DNA from 2 places in the Streptococcus sp. CF8-6 genome. Region 2 is predicted to be linked to the other one. Evidence: predicted binding sites of a transcription regulator. Region 2 holds the regulator's gene; the other holds the start of a gene.
What was found. The regulator HrcA, encoded in region 2, represses chaperone genes, less so after heat shock. The targets are predictions, from matches to a motif close to TTAGCACTCNNNNNNNNNGAGTGCTAA.

Region 1 (8,054 bases), on a different contig from region 2:
CCAGCTCTTTCATATGATGATGAAAATCCAGATGATGAGAAAAATGAAGTGGAAGCTTACGATGCAGAAATCAACGAAATCGCTCCTGATGACTTGGGTGAAGACGTGGATCTTAACGAAGAAGACGATGAGTTTTCTGACGATGATACTGAAACGAGTGAAGAAGAGTAAAAGACTTCACAGAGGAGATCGCCTGATCTCTTTTTTTGTTGCTAGAGCAGGTCATCCGTTTGGATGTGGATCTTTAGTTGGTTTTCTGAAAACAATCTCCTTTTTTCATCTTTTACCGATTCGGGTTGACAAATGTTCTGCTTTGAGGTATCATATTGTTCGGGCACCTCTTTTAGAGGTCGGGGCTCCCTAGTTACTAGGGAGCTATTTTTGTTTTTTCAGGAAGTTTTCTTGAAAAGTCGTTATTCATAAGGGTCTTGTTTTCGATCTCCCCTCGTAGTTAACAAGGCCTTGAGCATTTTAGAAAGAGGAATCTATGTCTACGAAATATATTTTTGTAACTGGTGGTGTGGTGTCGTCTATTGGGAAAGGGATTGTTGCAGCAAGTCTGGGCCGTCTCTTGAAAAATCGTGGTCTCAAAGTAACCATTCAAAAATTTGACCCTTATATCAATATCGACCCGGGAACCATGAGCCCTTACCAGCATGGGGAAGTCTTTGTAACGGATGATGGGGCTGAGACCGACTTGGACTTAGGTCACTATGAACGTTTCATCGATATCAACCTCAACAAATATTCCAACGTGACAACTGGTAAAATTTACAGTGAAGTTCTTCGTAAAGAGCGCCGTGGAGAATACCTTGGGGCAACTGTTCAGGTTATTCCTCATATCACAGATGCTTTGAAAGAAAAAATCAAGCGTGCCGCTGTAACGACCGACTCGGATGTCATTATCACAGAGGTTGGTGGAACCGTTGGGGATATCGAGTCCTTGCCATTCCTAGAGGCTCTTCGTCAGATGAAGGCAGATGTGGGTGCAGATAATGTCATGTACATCCATACAACCTTGCTTCCATACCTCAAGGCTGCTGGTGAGATGAAAACCAAACCGACTCAGCATTCTGTAAAAGAATTGCGTGGATTGGGAATCCAGCCAAATATGTTGGTTATTCGTACGGAGAAACCAGCTGGCCAAGGAATTAAAAACAAACTAGCTCAGTTTTGTGACGTGGCTCCAGAAGCTGTTATCGAGTCTTTGGATGTCGAACACCTTTACCAAATTCCATTGAATTTGCAGGCACAAGGTATGGACCAAATTGTCTGTGACCATTTGAAACTAGACGCACCAGTAGCGGATATGACAGAGTGGTCAGCCATGGTGGACAAGGTCATGAACCTGAAAAAACAAGTCAAGATCTCCCTCGTTGGTAAGTATGTGGAGTTGCAAGATGCCTACATCTCAGTGGTCGAAGCCTTGAAACACTCTGGTTATGCCAACGACGCAGAAGTGAAGATCAATTGGATTAATGCCAATGATGTGACAGCAGAGAATGTAGCAGAACTCTTGTCTGATGCAGATGGCATCATTGTGCCAGGTGGTTTTGGTCAACGTGGTACGGAAGGGAAAATCCAAGCCATTCGCTATGCGCGTGAGAATGATGTCCCAATGTTGGGAGTCTGCTTGGGAATGCAGTTGACTTGTATCGAGTTTGCTCGTAACGTTTTAGGTCTTGAAGGTGCCAATTCTGCAGAACTTGCACCAGAAACAAAATATCCTATCATTGATATTATGCGTGACCAGGTTGATGTTGAGGATATGGGTGGAACTCTTCGTTTGGGACTTTATCCATCTAAGTTGAAACGTGGCTCTAAAGCAGCGGCTGCTTATCACAATCAAGAAGTGGTGCAACGCCGTCACCGTCACCGTTATGAGTTTAACAACGCCTTTCGTGAACAGTTTGAGACAGCAGGTTTTGTCTTCTCAGGTGTTTCTCCAGACAATCGTTTGGTCGAAATTGTGGAAATTCCTGAAAATAAATTCTTTGTGGCTTGTCAGTATCACCCTGAACTTTCCAGTCGTCCGAACCGTCCAGAAGAACTCTACACTGCCTTTGTTACTGCAGCAGTCGAGAACAGTAATTAGCACAATCAGAACCTTTGAGAAGAATCTCAGAGGTTTTTTAATTCATTCAGGAAAGTCTTGCTAACTCAGGCGCTTGGCAATAAGAATCAGAAGTCTTCTTTCCTCACCGAGGGAAGAGGTTTTTTACTTGCTTTTCTGCTACTTCCTCATTTGTCCTAGAGCCCTTTTTGTGTTACAATGAATGGTATGAAAGCTAAGAAATTATGGATGACTGGCTTGACTGTGGCTGGTCTAAGTGCCCTTGCTTTAGGGGCTAAAAAAGCAGCAGATAACCACAAACTCATGAAGACTCAAGAAGAGTTGACCGCTATCGTGCGCGAACTTTTCTCAGATATGGGTGAGATTGCGACTATTTATGTTCAAGTCTACGAAAGTAGCCTAGAGCGACTCGTCGGAGGAGTCATTTTCGAGGATGGCCGTCACTATACCTTTGTCTATGAAAATGAAGACCTAGTCTATGAGGAGGAAGTCTTATGATTACTCCTAGTAGTATAGAAGAGCTAGCAGGTTTTGTCGAGCAAGATGGCAAGAAGGTCTTCCTTTTTGTGGCGGACTGGTGTGGCGATTGTCGCTATATCTATCCATCCTTGCCAGAGATTGAGGAGACCAATCCAGAGTTCACCTTTATTCGAGTGGACCGTGACCAGTACATGGATCTATCCAAACTCTGGGATGTGTACGGCATTCCTAGCCTTGTTGTGCTAGAAAAGGACAAGGAAATCGGTCGTTTTGTCAATCGCGACCGTAAAAGCAAGGAACAAATTAACGACTTTTTAGCAGGACTGAAATAGGAGAAAATGGAAACAATGATTTTTACATATAACAAAGAGCATGTTGGCGATGTCCTTATGATCATCGTGAAAAACAGCGGAGATGCCAAACTGGACGTGGAGCGTAAAGGCAAAGTAGCCCGTGTTTTCCTCAAAGAAAATGGAGAAACAGTAGCTTGGAATATTTTCGAAATTTCAAGTTTGTTTGAAATTGCAGAGCGTGGTCAAGTCTTTTTGACAGATGAACAAGTAGAACGTTTGAACCAAGAATTGCGAGCGGAAGGCTTTGCAGAAGAGATTGTCAATGACAAAGAACCTAAGTTTGTTGTCGGTGAGATTATCGAGATGGTAGCTCATCCAGATAGTGACCACCTCAACATCTGCCAAGTTGCAGTCGCAAGTGACAAGACAGTGCAAATCGTGGCAGGAGCACCTAATGCGCGTGTTGGGTTGAAAACCATTGTAGTTCTTCCTGGAGCGATGATGCCAAAAGGCAATCTCATTTTCCCAGGCGAACTTCGTGGCGAAAAGAGTTTTGGCATGATGTGCAGTCCTCGTGAATTGAATTTGCCAAATGCTCCGCAAAAACGTGGGGTTATTGAATTATCAGAAGACCAAGTTGTCGGAACTCCATTTGACCCAGCTAAACATTGGACTGCCTAGGAAATTGTCAGTGTTTGATAGACCAGATAGAGGGGGATAAGATGGCGAAAAATGTAGTGATTACAGGGGCTACCTCAGGAATCGGTGAAGCGATTGCGCGTGCTTATCTGGAGCAGGGGGCGAATGTCGTTCTAACAGGGCGACGGACAGACAGACTAGAGACACTCAAGTCAGAGTTTGCAGAAACTTTTCCAAATCAAACAGTTTGGACCTTTGCACTGGATGTCACGGATATGACTATGGTCAAGACTGTTTGCTCCGATATTTTGGAAACGATAGGGCAGATTGATATCTTGGTCAATAACGCTGGACTAGCTCTTGGCTTGGCTCCCTATCAGGACTATGAAGAGTTGGATATGCTGACCATGCTGGATACCAATGTGAAGGGTTTGATGGCGGTTACTCGCTGTTTCTTGCCTTCTATGGTAAAAGCCAATCAGGGACATATTATCAATATGGGATCAACCGCAGGAATCTATGCCTATGCGGGTGCAGCAGTTTATTCAGCCACCAAGGCAGCAGTTAAGACTTTTTCAGATGGACTGCGAATTGATACGATCGCAACGGACATCAAGGTGACAACCATTCAGCCAGGAATTGTCGAAACAGATTTCTCTACAGTTCGTTTTCATGGTGACAAAGAGCGTGCTGCCACCGTCTATCAGGGAATTGAGGCCTTGCAAGCTCAGGATATTGCAGATACAGTGATCTATGTGACCAGTCAGCCTCGTCGTGTGCAGATTACAGATATGACCATTATGGCCAATCAACAGGCGACAGGTTTCATGGGGCATAAAAAATAAAAAATTTTCTCGAAAAGTTACAAATTTTTGTAACTTTTTTTGATTCCTTACGAATAGATAAGTAGGAGGAAGAAAATATGTATAATAAAGTTATCATGATTGGGCGCTTGACGTCTACACCAGAATTGCACAAAACAAACAACGACAAGTCAGTGGCGCGAGCAACTATCGCTGTGAACCGTCGTTACAAAGACCAAAACGGGGAACGTGAAGCTGACTTTGTCAATCTTGTTCTTTGGGGGAAATTGGCTGAAACCTTGGCAAGCTACGCAACTAAAGGTAGTCTTATCTCTGTGGATGGAGAACTTCGTACTCGTCGCTTCGAGAAAAATGGCCAGATGAACTATGTGACTGAAGTCCTTGCCACAGGATTCCAACTTTTGGAAAGCCGTGCCCAACGTGCTATGCGTGAAAATAATGCAGGACAGGATTTGGCAGACTTGGTTTTGGAAGAGGAAGAATTGCCATTTTAATACTCTTCGAAAATCTCTTCAAACCACGTCAGCTGGTATAGGTAACTGACTTCGTCAGTCTTATCTACAACCTCAAAACAGTGCTTTGAGCAACCTGCGGCTAGCTTCCTAGTTTGCTCTTTGATTTTCATTGAGTATAAACATTGAAAAGTCTGAGTTGGTCTCAGACTTTTTATCTTGCCAAAGTCAGACTTTTTTCTTGACTATTTCTGACCAAGTGATACAATAGAACTATGAATTAGCACTCATATATAAAGAGTGCTAATAATATGTAGTTTATCATGGAGGAAAACAGATGTTGAAACCATTAGGAGACCGTGTGGTCTTGAAAATCGAAGAAAAAGAACAAACTGTTGGAGGCTTTGTCCTTGCGGGCTCAGCCCAAGAAAAAACCAAAACTGCCCAAGTTATAGCTACAGGACAAGGTGTTCGCACCTTGAATGGTGACTTGGTTGCTCCAAGCGTTAAGGCTGGAGACCGTGTCTTAGTTGAAGCCCACGCTGGTATTGATGTCAAAGATGGCGATGAAAAGTACATTATCGTAGGCGAAGCCAATATTTTGGCAATCATTGAAGAATAGAAGGAGAAAGTAAGTATGTCAAAAGAAATTAAATTTTCATCTGATGCTCGTTCAGCTATGGTTCGTGGTGTCGATATCCTAGCAGACACAGTTAAAGTAACCTTAGGCCCAAAAGGTCGTAACGTTGTGTTGGAAAAATCATTCGGTTCACCATTGATTACCAATGACGGTGTGACCATTGCCAAAGAAATAGAGTTGGAAGACCATTTTGAAAATATGGGTGCTAAATTGGTATCAGAAGTAGCTTCAAAAACCAATGATATCGCAGGTGATGGAACCACAACTGCGACTGTCTTGACCCAAGCCATCGTCCGTGAAGGAATCAAAAACGTCACAGCAGGTGCCAATCCAATCGGTATCCGTCGAGGGATTGAAGCAGCGGTTGCCGCAGCTGTAGAAGTCTTGAAAAACAATGCCATCCCTGTTGCCAATAAAGAAGCCATCGCACAGGTTGCTGCCGTATCTTCTCGTTCTGAGAAAGTCGGCGAATACATCTCTGAAGCCATGGAAAAAGTTGGTAAAGATGGTGTCATCACTATTGAAGAGTCACGTGGTATGGAAACAGAACTTGAAGTTGTTGAAGGAATGCAGTTCGACCGCGGTTACCTATCGCAGTACATGGTGACAGATAGCGAAAAAATGGTGGCTGATCTTGAAAATCCATACATTTTGATTACTGACAAGAAGATTTCCAATATCCAAGAAATCTTGCCACTTCTAGAAAGCATTCTCCAAAGCAATCGTCCACTCTTGATTATTGCGGATGATGTAGATGGTGAAGCTCTTCCGACTCTTGTATTGAACAAGATTCGTGGAACCTTCAACGTAGTAGCAGTTAAGGCACCTGGTTTTGGTGACCGTCGTAAGGCTATGTTGGAAGATATCGCTATCTTGACAGGTGGAACAGTTATCACAGAAGATCTTGGTCTTGAGTTGAAGGACGCTACTATTGAGGCGCTTGGTCAAGCAGCGAGAGTAACTGTGAACAAAGATAGCACTGTTATCGTAGAAGGTGCTGGAAATCCTGAAGCTATTTCTCACCGTGTTGCGGTTATCAAGTCTCAAATCGAAACTACAACTTCTGAATTTGATCGTGAAAAATTGCAAGAACGCTTGGCAAAATTGTCAGGTGGTGTCGCAGTCATCAAGGTCGGTGCTGCAACTGAAACTGAGTTGAAAGAAATGAAACTCCGCATTGAAGATGCCCTCAACGCTACTCGTGCAGCCGTTGAAGAAGGAATCGTTGCAGGTGGTGGAACAGCTCTTGTAAATGTCATCCCAGCCGTAGCTGATTTGGAATTGACAGGAGATGAAGCGACAGGACGCAATATTGTTCTCCGTGCCTTGGAAGAGCCTGTTCGTCAAATCGCCCACAATGCGGGATTCGAAGGTTCTATTGTTATTGACCGCTTGAAGAATGCGGAAGTTAGCACAGGCTTCAACGCAGCAACTGGCGAGTGGGTTAACATGATTGAAGAGGGAATCATTGACCCAGTTAAGGTTAGTCGTTCTGCCCTTCAAAATGCAGCCTCTGTAGCCAGCTTGATTTTAACAACAGAAGCAGTCGTAGCCAATAAACCAGAACCAGTAACCCCAGCTCCAGCCATGGATCCAAGCATGATGGGTGGAATGATGTAAGCTGTTTATACTAAGCAATTCATAAAAAACACAAAAGGAGGGAATGAGCATCCCTCCTTTTATCGCTTCCTTTTTATAAAATCGATTTGAGCTGGTTGGTGATATATGGTAAAATAATTAATAGTAAAAGGAGAAGAACATGATTGATGTAGAAGAAATTCTGAGCAAGATGAATCCCAATCAGAAGATTAATTATGACCGTGTCATGCAGAAAATGGTTCAGGTTTGGGAAAAGAATGAGGAACGGCCAACTATTCTCATGCATGTTTGCTGTGCTCCTTGTAGTACCTACACCCTCGAGTATCTGACCAAATACGCTGATGTGACCATCTATTTCGCCAATTCCAATATCCACCCCAAGGCAGAATACCACAAGCGGGCTTATGTCACCAAAAAATTTGTCAGTGATTTCAATGAGCGAACAGGAAATACGGTTCAGTACCTAGAAGCTCCCTACGAACCAAATGAATACCGTCAGTTAGTCAGAGGCCTAGAGGAAGAACCTGAAGGTGGCGACCGTTGCAAGGTTTGTTTTGACTATCGTTTGGACAAAACAGCGCAAGTGGCTATGGATTTGGGCTTTGACTACTTTGGTTCAGCCTTGACCATCAGTCCCCATAAGAATTCTCAAACCATCAATAGCATCGGAATTGATGTGCAAAAGATTTATACGACCCACTATCTCCCAAGTGATTTCAAGAAAAATCAAGGTTACAAGCGTTCGGTGGAGATGTGCGAGGAGTATGATATTTATCGTCAATGTTATTGTGGATGCGTCTATGCAGCTCAAGCCCAGAACATTGATCTTGTTCAGGTTAAGAAGGATGCCACGGCTTTCTTGTTGGATAAGGATGTTGAAAAAGACTATTCCCACATCAAGTTTACTGTTACTAAATTAGATATATAGCAATTAACCCAGCTTTCAGGCTGGGTTTTTCAAATAAAAAACCAGGGCTCTCACCCCGGTTTGACAACTTTACCGATTCTTTAGTTCTATGTAGCGTTTGTACCAAATGTTGACATAGGCCTCTG
Region 2 (8,054 bases):
TTTAAAATTCTGGCGCAGATTATCCTAATTCCTTGTGGCTGTCTCTGTCTCCTTGCAGTTCTGGCATTTCTACTACTAATCAATCTTTTCAAAGCGTCACCGAGTGACATCCAAAAAGGGAATGACGACTTAAAACAAATCTTTATCTCTCTTGACATGCCTCCTGAGAAAGTAGAATCGGATGGACACTATCAATACGAGGGTGGAGGCCTAGATTTTTATGTTACTTTCTCAGACGAGGTCATCAATAGTCACCCCGTCCTAAAGGAAAGTCCAAAACTCACCAAAAACCGACTCGAAGTCTATGTCCTCCAGACAGGAGATATTTCCTACTATAAAGTAGGAGACAACTTATTCAATCGTGGTTTAATACAATTTTTAGAGGAGGAGGGCGAGAAGTATTTCCAAGAAAAAGGAAAAAAATCAAATTCTTCTTACACAATTCTAGCTTGGAAGGATCAGGCAAGTCTCAAAAAGGGAATCGCATTCTATGAAAAAGCCTTGACCTTGGTAGATATTCAGGATAATTCGGCGATCAACCACATTGATACCGTCACCGTTAAGCCTGGCAAAGAAGCGGAAATCAAGCAACTCATCCAAGAGATGGATGCAGCTGGCTTGCTCACTCATAAGTATAAATAGTAGACTAACTGGAGAATGATTTCTCGATACTAAATTTTTAATGATAACAAAAAAAGAGCCCGCCGGCTCTTTTTACTTTATTCTCCTTCAAAGGCATCTTTTATATGGTCAAAGAAGCCTTTTTTCTTCGGATTGACTTTCAAGTCGCCAGCAGCTGCGAACTCTTTAAGCGCTGCTTTTTGGCGTTCGTTCAATCCTGTCGGAGTCACGACATTGACAGTAACGTATTGGTCACCAACAGCACCGCCACGAAGGCTCGGTGCTCCCTTGCCACGTAGACGGAATTTCTTGCCAGTCTGAGTTCCTTCTGGGATAACCAATTCAACATCTCCATGCACGGTTGGAATTTCAACAGTATCTCCAAGAGTAGCTTGGACGATATTAAGATTTAACTTGTAGAAAATAGTGGTTCCTTCACGTTCAAACTTGTCGCTAGCTTCCACAGAAACTACTACATACAAGTCACCATAAGGCCCACCGTTAAAGCCTGCTTCACCTTGACCAGCTAGGCGAATTTGTTGACCAGTTTCCACACCAGCAGGAATTTTCACATGTACGCTATGAGCTTGTTTTTCATGACCTGTTCCATGACAAGTTGTACATGGATCCTTGATTTCTTTTCCGCGACCATGACAGACATCACAAGTTACTTGACGGCGCATCATACCAAGCGGAGTCTGCGTATCGACATTAATGACTCCAGCGCCATGACAGCGTCCACAAGTGACTGGACTTGTCCCTGGCTTAGCACCAGATCCATTACAGGTACGACAGCTTGCTTCACGGTTGTACTTAACTTCTTTTTCTGTTCCGAAGATAGCTTCTTCAAAGGTCAAATTCACACGATACTGGAGGTCATCCCCTTGGCGAGGAGCGTTTGGATTGCGTGAAGCTCCGCCTCCGCCGAAAAAACTTGAGAAGATATCTTCAAAACCACCGAAGCCACCTGCTCCGTCAAAGCCACCAAAACCACCAGCACCACCAAAGCCACCGTTGGCACCCGCAGCACCATACTGGTCGTAGGCTGCACGTTTTTGGTCGTCACTCAAAGTCTCATAGGCTTCTTGAACTTCCTTGTATTTTTCCTCAGCGCCAGGCTCCTTGTTGATATCTGGGTGATATTTTTTGGAAAGCTTACGATAAGCCTTTTTGATCTCGTCTGCCGAAGCGTTTTTTGACACCCCCAGACGATCATAAAATTCAGTATTGTTCATAATTCAAGATACAAAGGGCGTCAAACGGACACAGCCAAAATAGGAGTTTTGACGACGGACACTTACGTCCTAGAAAAAACTATCTTTTTGGCACAGTCCGTAGCCCGTGTTCAGTTACTCGAACACCCTTATTCCTTTCTGTTAATATTACGGAACAAAACCTCAATCTAGGTCGGGTTCAATTCCTTTCTTTCATATTGATAATAAAAACTCAAATAAATTGGGTTTAGCCCCTTTTTACCGAAAAACAGAGGCTGGGTTGCAACCTCTGGATTTCTTCCTATACTTATAACATCAGACCGAGGCTAAAACAAAGACCTATCCGCCTCATCTAATTTTCAAAACAACTTTTGACGCGGTAGCTGATTGGATTTTAGGTTCGTCTTTCAGACTCCCAAAAACCCTAATCATCCTCGCGGGGGTTCGACTACGAACTAAAAACTTTCAATTTTTAGTTCTGTCTTACCGCCTATTTCTCCGTAAACTCTCCGTCTACGACGTCATCACCTGCGTTTCCTGTTGCTTGTGCGCCTTCTGCTCCTGCTTGAGCTTGTTGCGCTGCTGCGGCTTGTTCGTAGAGTTTAACAGCAAGTCCTTGAGCTTTTTCATTCAATGCTTCAAGTTTTGCTTTCATTTCGTCCAAGTTGTTATCTTCTTGAGCTTTCTTAAGGTCATCAAGTGCAGCTTGGGCAGCATCACGTTCTGCATCGAAGCCTTTTCCTTCAGTTTCCTTGATTGTCTTTTCAGTCGCAAAGATTGCTTGGTCTACTTCGTTACGAAGGTCTACTTCTTCTTTACGTTTCTTATCTGCTTCAGCGTTAGCTTCTGCATCTTTCATCATGCGGTCGATTTCTTCATCAGTCAAACCAGAGTTAGATTGGATGACAATAGTTTGTTCTTTTTGAGTTCCAAGATCTTTAGCCTTAACAGATACGATACCGTTCTTGTCAATGTCAAATGTTACTTCGATTTGAGGAATTCCACGAGGTGCGGCTGGGATATCAGTCAATTGGAAGCGTCCAAGAGTCTTGTTATCAGCTGCCATTGGGCGTTCACCTTGAAGAACGTGGATATCAACGGCTGGTTGGTTGTCTGCTGCTGTTGAGAAGACTTGTGATTTAGAAGTTGGGATTGTAGTGTTGCGGTCGATAAGTTTTGTGAAGACTCCACCCATTGTTTCGATACCAAGTGACAATGGTGTTACATCAAGAAGGACAACGTCTTTCACATCACCAGTGATGACACCACCTTGGATAGCAGCACCCATAGCAACAACTTCATCTGGGTTTACTGATTTGTTTGGTTCTTTACCAGTTTCAGCTTTAACAGCTTCTACAACGGCTGGGATACGAGTTGAACCACCAACAAGGATAACTTCGTCGATTTCTGACAAGCTCAAACCTGCATCTGAAAGGGCTTGACGAACTGGAACTTTTGTACGTTCAACAAGGTCACGAGTCAAATCGTCAAATTTCGCACGAGTCAAGGTCATTTCCAAGTGAAGAGGTCCAGCCTCACCTGCAGTGATGAATGGCAAGCTGATTTGTGTTGAAGTTACACCAGAAAGGTCTTTCTTCGCTTTTTCAGCCGCATCTTTCAAACGTTGCATTGCCATCTTGTCAGTAGACAAGTCAATACCGTTTTCTTTCTTGAATTCTGCTACCAAGTGGTCGATGATTTTTTGGTCAAAGTCGTCACCACCGAGTTTGTTGTCCCCTGCAGTTGACAATACATCGAAGACACCGTCACCCAATTCAAGGATAGATACGTCGAATGTACCACCACCAAGGTCGAATACCAAGATTTTTTCTTCTTTGTCAGTCTTGTCCAAACCGTAAGCAAGAGCTGCTGCAGTTGGTTCGTTAACGATACGTTCTACTTCAAGACCAGCAATTTTACCAGCGTCTTTAGTTGCTTGGCGTTGAGCATCGTTGAAGTAAGCTGGAACTGTGATAACAGCCTTGGTTACTTTTTCACCAAGGTATTCTTCAGCGTAACCTTTCAAGTATTGAAGAATCATAGCTGAGATTTCTTGTGGAGTGTATTCTTTTCCATTTGCAGAAACTTTTTCAGAAGTACCCATCTTAGATTTGATAGAGATAACTGTATCTGGGTTTGTAACTGCTTGACGTTTTGCGGCATCACCAACGATGATTTCTCCATTTTTGAATGATACTACAGATGGAGTTGTACGGTTTCCTTCTGGGTTTGCGATGATTTTGCTTTCAGTTCCTTCAAGAACTGCAACTGCTGAGTTTGTTGTACCTAAGTCAATACCGATAATTTTAGACATGTGTTTTTCTCCTTAAAGTTTAATTCGAATTTTGATTTTTTGATATTTCCCTTAAGTGGTGGGGACGTGAGCAACTCCCTACGGGATTTCATCACTTATTTTTGAGCCTATTGTCTCAAAAATCCCCTGTTTCACCACGGCGGACAATATCTTCCTTGCAAGCCTCCGGCTTGTTTTTTATCTTTTTTCATAGTTTATTGTCGTTTCGGACAAGTTTTTAAGTTCTCTAGCCTAGTTATATACTACTACCATGGCTGGGCGTAGGATGCGGTCATGGAGTTTGTAGCCTTTCTGGAAGACTTGAGCGATGGTGTCTGCTGGGTGTTCATCGTCTGCTGGGAGAGTTTGGATGGCCATATGATAGTTATGGTCAAATTCACCGTCAGCTACAATTTCTTCGATTCCTTCTTCTTTCAAAGCGTGAATCAAGCTCTCTTGCACCATCTCCAATCCTTTTTTGACATCGTCTGTCAAACCTTCAACAGCAAGAGCACGTTCTAAGTTGTCGAGCGATGGTAAGATTGCTTTTGCCAGATCTTGGCTACGATAGCGTTGCAAGTTTTGACGTTCTTCATTGGCACGGCGTTGAATATTTTGCATTTCTGCATGAGCACGAAGGTATTTGTTTTCGAACTCATCCGCGCGTTCATTTGCCAAGTCCAACTCAGACTTCTCAGGAGTTGTTTCTTCAGTTGTTTCTACAACTTCCTCTTCTTTCATTTCTTCGTTTTTTTTATCTTGGGCCATTTTCGCCTCCTTTATTGATTTCAAAATTAATTTACTTCGTAATGATTACTGCTGAGGTAGCGATAAAAATCTGTCAACTTCATGGTCAAAACACGATTGACCACATTGACTTGGTTGACCAATTGCTGGTAATCCAGATTGACTGGACCGATAATCGCTAGAATTCCAAAACCTCGATAAGGAATGAGGAATTTACTGCTAATCACCGCTAGGTCTGCTAGACAAGACTCCTGACTGTCCGCAACACGGACATTTTGCATTTGATCTTCATGCAGACCCTCACGAATCTCCAAAGCCACCTTTTGCGGTTGGTCAAAGAACTGATAGGCTGCTAGATTGGCAAAATTCAAGAGATTGACCTTGCCCGACACCACAATGTTTTCGTTGAACATTTCTTTAAAAATGTGTTCAAAGAGATCCATGACATTATCCGTTGTTGTAAAGTAACGTTGGATAATTTGCGGAATCTCCGTCCGAATCTTGTAATGAATGTCCAGAACGGTGTGACCTAGGAAACGTTCTTGAATCAAGGTCTTGAGGCGATTTAAATCTTCCTGCAAGAAGTTCCTTGGAATCAGAAATTGACTGGTAACCGTTCGGGACTCGTCTAAGGTAAATACTGCCAAGGCTGTATGTTGTCCCAAAACAACGATATCAAAGGCTGTCAACCGTTGCCTACTGGGCTCAACATCCAGCGCCACTACCGTACAACCGCTCAGGTCTGTCAGTAGATTAGCAGCCTCTTGCAGGATATCCTCCAGTTTGAAGAATTCCTGATCAAAAGCTTTGACAATCTCATAAACCTCATTTTCAGCCAGCCGATCAAAAGCGAGCGAGTGTTTTACATAGTACTGAAAACCAGCAACACTTGGCATCCGACCACTTGAGGTATGAGCCTTCTCAAGCAAACCCTGCTTCTCTAGAGCTGCCATGTCATTACGAATGGTAGCACTACTAGAATTGATAGACTCTTGTAGCGCCTTGGATCCGACAGGTTCGTGCGTTTTGGTAAAGATGTCAATAATCAGATTTAAAATATCCTGCTGACGCTCTGTAACCATCTCATCACTCCTCTCTGTCCGATCGATTAGCACTCTATGCATCCAAGTGCTAACTCATGATTCTATTATACACCCTTAGAAGAGAATGTCAAGACAAAAACTCAAAAAATTAGCACTCTTTTGCCAAGAGTGCTAAAAATCAGTCTACAGACCTAGAATCTTACTTCTCATCTACTTGGTATTTCCTTTTAAGCCTGAAAAAACCATAGATTAGATAAGAAATTAAACAAGTGTATAAAACGAAAATAATAAAGAAAGACTGAGACAAATTTTCTCGATACAAACTCATGCAAACAACAAGACCACCTGAAAAAGTGGCTATACAGGAACGAAGTCTAGACCGCATAACTTCCCATCTGAGACCCTTACTCATATAGACTTTCTCCTCTGAAAGTATATCAGAAGTTGGTTTACGAAGAATCGAACAAAAACCTGTTTCTATCAATTCCCAACCGCTATTTCTAAAATCTTGTAGTTCATGCTTATACTTTTTAAGAAATCTAGAATCATAGATATGATAGATAATATCATCTGGTTGACATTGTTCAAAATAGAAAAAACCAAAACGGTTAGTTCTATATCTCCAACCTTTCAAGTGCATCTCATGTAAATATTCTTCTTCCTTGTCCAAATCAACAATAGTGAAAATCCTAAATTGCTTTTTATTTATCATGACTTTCCCTCCAATTTGTGCATACCTACCTTATCATAAATCTGATAATTCCTTCTTTTTATGCCATAACTTCCAGCTAATATAGGCAACTATTAACAAAAGGATTAAAGACAAGAAAATATCTAGCCCAACCGCAAGAAAACTCCATAGACCATACGCATTACTTCTATTGAGCAATTTAAGTAAGAATGGTATATGTATGGCTAGCAAAAGTAAAACAGGTACTAGCCGCAGTCTTAAAATGCGATTAACCATAGCTAACTTCCCAGTAGCATCGTTATAAATTTCAAACTCTGCATCCGATTCAATTTCAGAATGTGCTTTTCTAAAATAGGAAAAACTATTAAAGTCTGTAATATGCTCCCAACCACAGTCTTTAAACAGTTGTATATAGGAGGCTCTCTCTGATGTTTTCATTGGGTAAAAATCCAACTGATAAGACACTTGTTCAGGCTGACACTTTTCAAAGGTATACCTAACCGCAAACAACAAGATAGAATAGCTTACTTTTCTAAGTTTCCAGCCCTTGGCATGCATTTCTCTAAAGTATCGAGCCTCTCTATCATAATCCGCAATGGTAAAAATTCGGTAAACAATTTTCTTTTCCATCATCCTTCCTCCCGACTATTTCTGTAGAGCCGTTCAATACGTTTCAATTCAATATCTAAGACTTTTCGTCCTAAGTCTGTGATCTGATAGATTTTACGTTTTTCCTCTTCCCGGATAAAGGAAATCAAGCCATCCTTTTCCATCTTTGACAAGGTCCCATACATAGTTCCAGGACTAATCGAAACTTGCGAATCTGTCATCTCCTTAACCTTTTGTGTGATACCATATCCATGGTTCTCCTTCTGTAGACAAAACAAGATATAAAACCCCGTTTCAGTCATGGGGAGGTAAACACGCCTGATCTTATCTGTTAATTCCATTTAACCACACCTCCTATTTAATTCGATATATCGCACTTCGTTATACAAACTATATCACATCTCGATATAAAATGCAAGAAAAAGAGAGAACGATTTCTCGTTCTCTCTTCTTAGGCTCAGGAATTAAGAAGTCATTTTGTTATTTCCTAAGAGTAGCTTAGTCTTTCTTGCGAAGGATAAAAACGGCTAGGCTTGCAAAGGCAAGACCGATGATTGAAAGAAGACCAGATACTGCTGAACCCGTGTTTGGTAACAAGTTCTGATTTTGACTACTTCCTTCTTCTGGTTGACTATTAGTTCCAGAATCTTTAATTGGGGCCGGAGTGAATTCCCAGGTTCCTACGAAGTGTGCGTCTGCTCCATTGATGGTTTCAGATGTCTTGTCATAAGACTTGAAGCTCCATGTGCCTTCTGCTGTCTTAACTTCTGTTTGACTTGGTTGCGTCGGAATCGCTTGGCTACCGTCTTTCAAGTCTGTTTGGTCTGCTGGAAGCA

Region 1: the regulator HrcA is predicted to act here: its motif matches at 5,043-5,069, upstream of groES (co-chaperone GroES).

The regions. Positions count from the first base shown of each region.
Region 1 is NZ_JANCOF010000009.1:2,772-10,825, reverse strand. It holds gene rpoE (DNA-directed RNA polymerase subunit delta) at 1-171, shown strand, start outside; gene NML69_RS09610 (CTP synthase) at 488-2,095, shown strand; gene NML69_RS09605 (DUF4651 domain-containing protein) at 2,273-2,572, shown strand; gene NML69_RS09600 (thioredoxin family protein) at 2,569-2,886, shown strand; gene ytpR (YtpR family tRNA-binding protein) at 2,902-3,528, shown strand; gene NML69_RS09590 (SDR family NAD(P)-dependent oxidoreductase) at 3,570-4,331, shown strand; gene NML69_RS09585 (single-stranded DNA-binding protein) at 4,409-4,804, shown strand; gene groES (co-chaperone GroES) at 5,100-5,384, shown strand; gene groL (chaperonin GroEL) at 5,400-7,022, shown strand; gene NML69_RS09570 (epoxyqueuosine reductase QueH) at 7,162-7,929, shown strand; gene NML69_RS09565 (DUF402 domain-containing protein) at 7,999-8,054, opposite strand, start outside.
Region 2 is NZ_JANCOF010000008.1:26,730-34,783, reverse strand. It holds gene NML69_RS09455 (hypothetical protein) at 1-642, shown strand, start outside; gene dnaJ (molecular chaperone DnaJ) at 720-1,856, opposite strand; gene dnaK (molecular chaperone DnaK) at 2,326-4,149, opposite strand; gene grpE (nucleotide exchange factor GrpE) at 4,381-4,896, opposite strand; gene hrcA (heat-inducible transcriptional repressor HrcA) at 4,923-5,957, opposite strand; gene NML69_RS09430 (DUF2812 domain-containing protein) at 6,118-6,630, opposite strand; gene NML69_RS09425 (DUF2812 domain-containing protein) at 6,664-7,239, opposite strand; gene NML69_RS09420 (PadR family transcriptional regulator) at 7,239-7,559, opposite strand; gene NML69_RS09415 (LPXTG-anchored SHIRT domain periscope protein) at 7,717-8,054, opposite strand, start outside.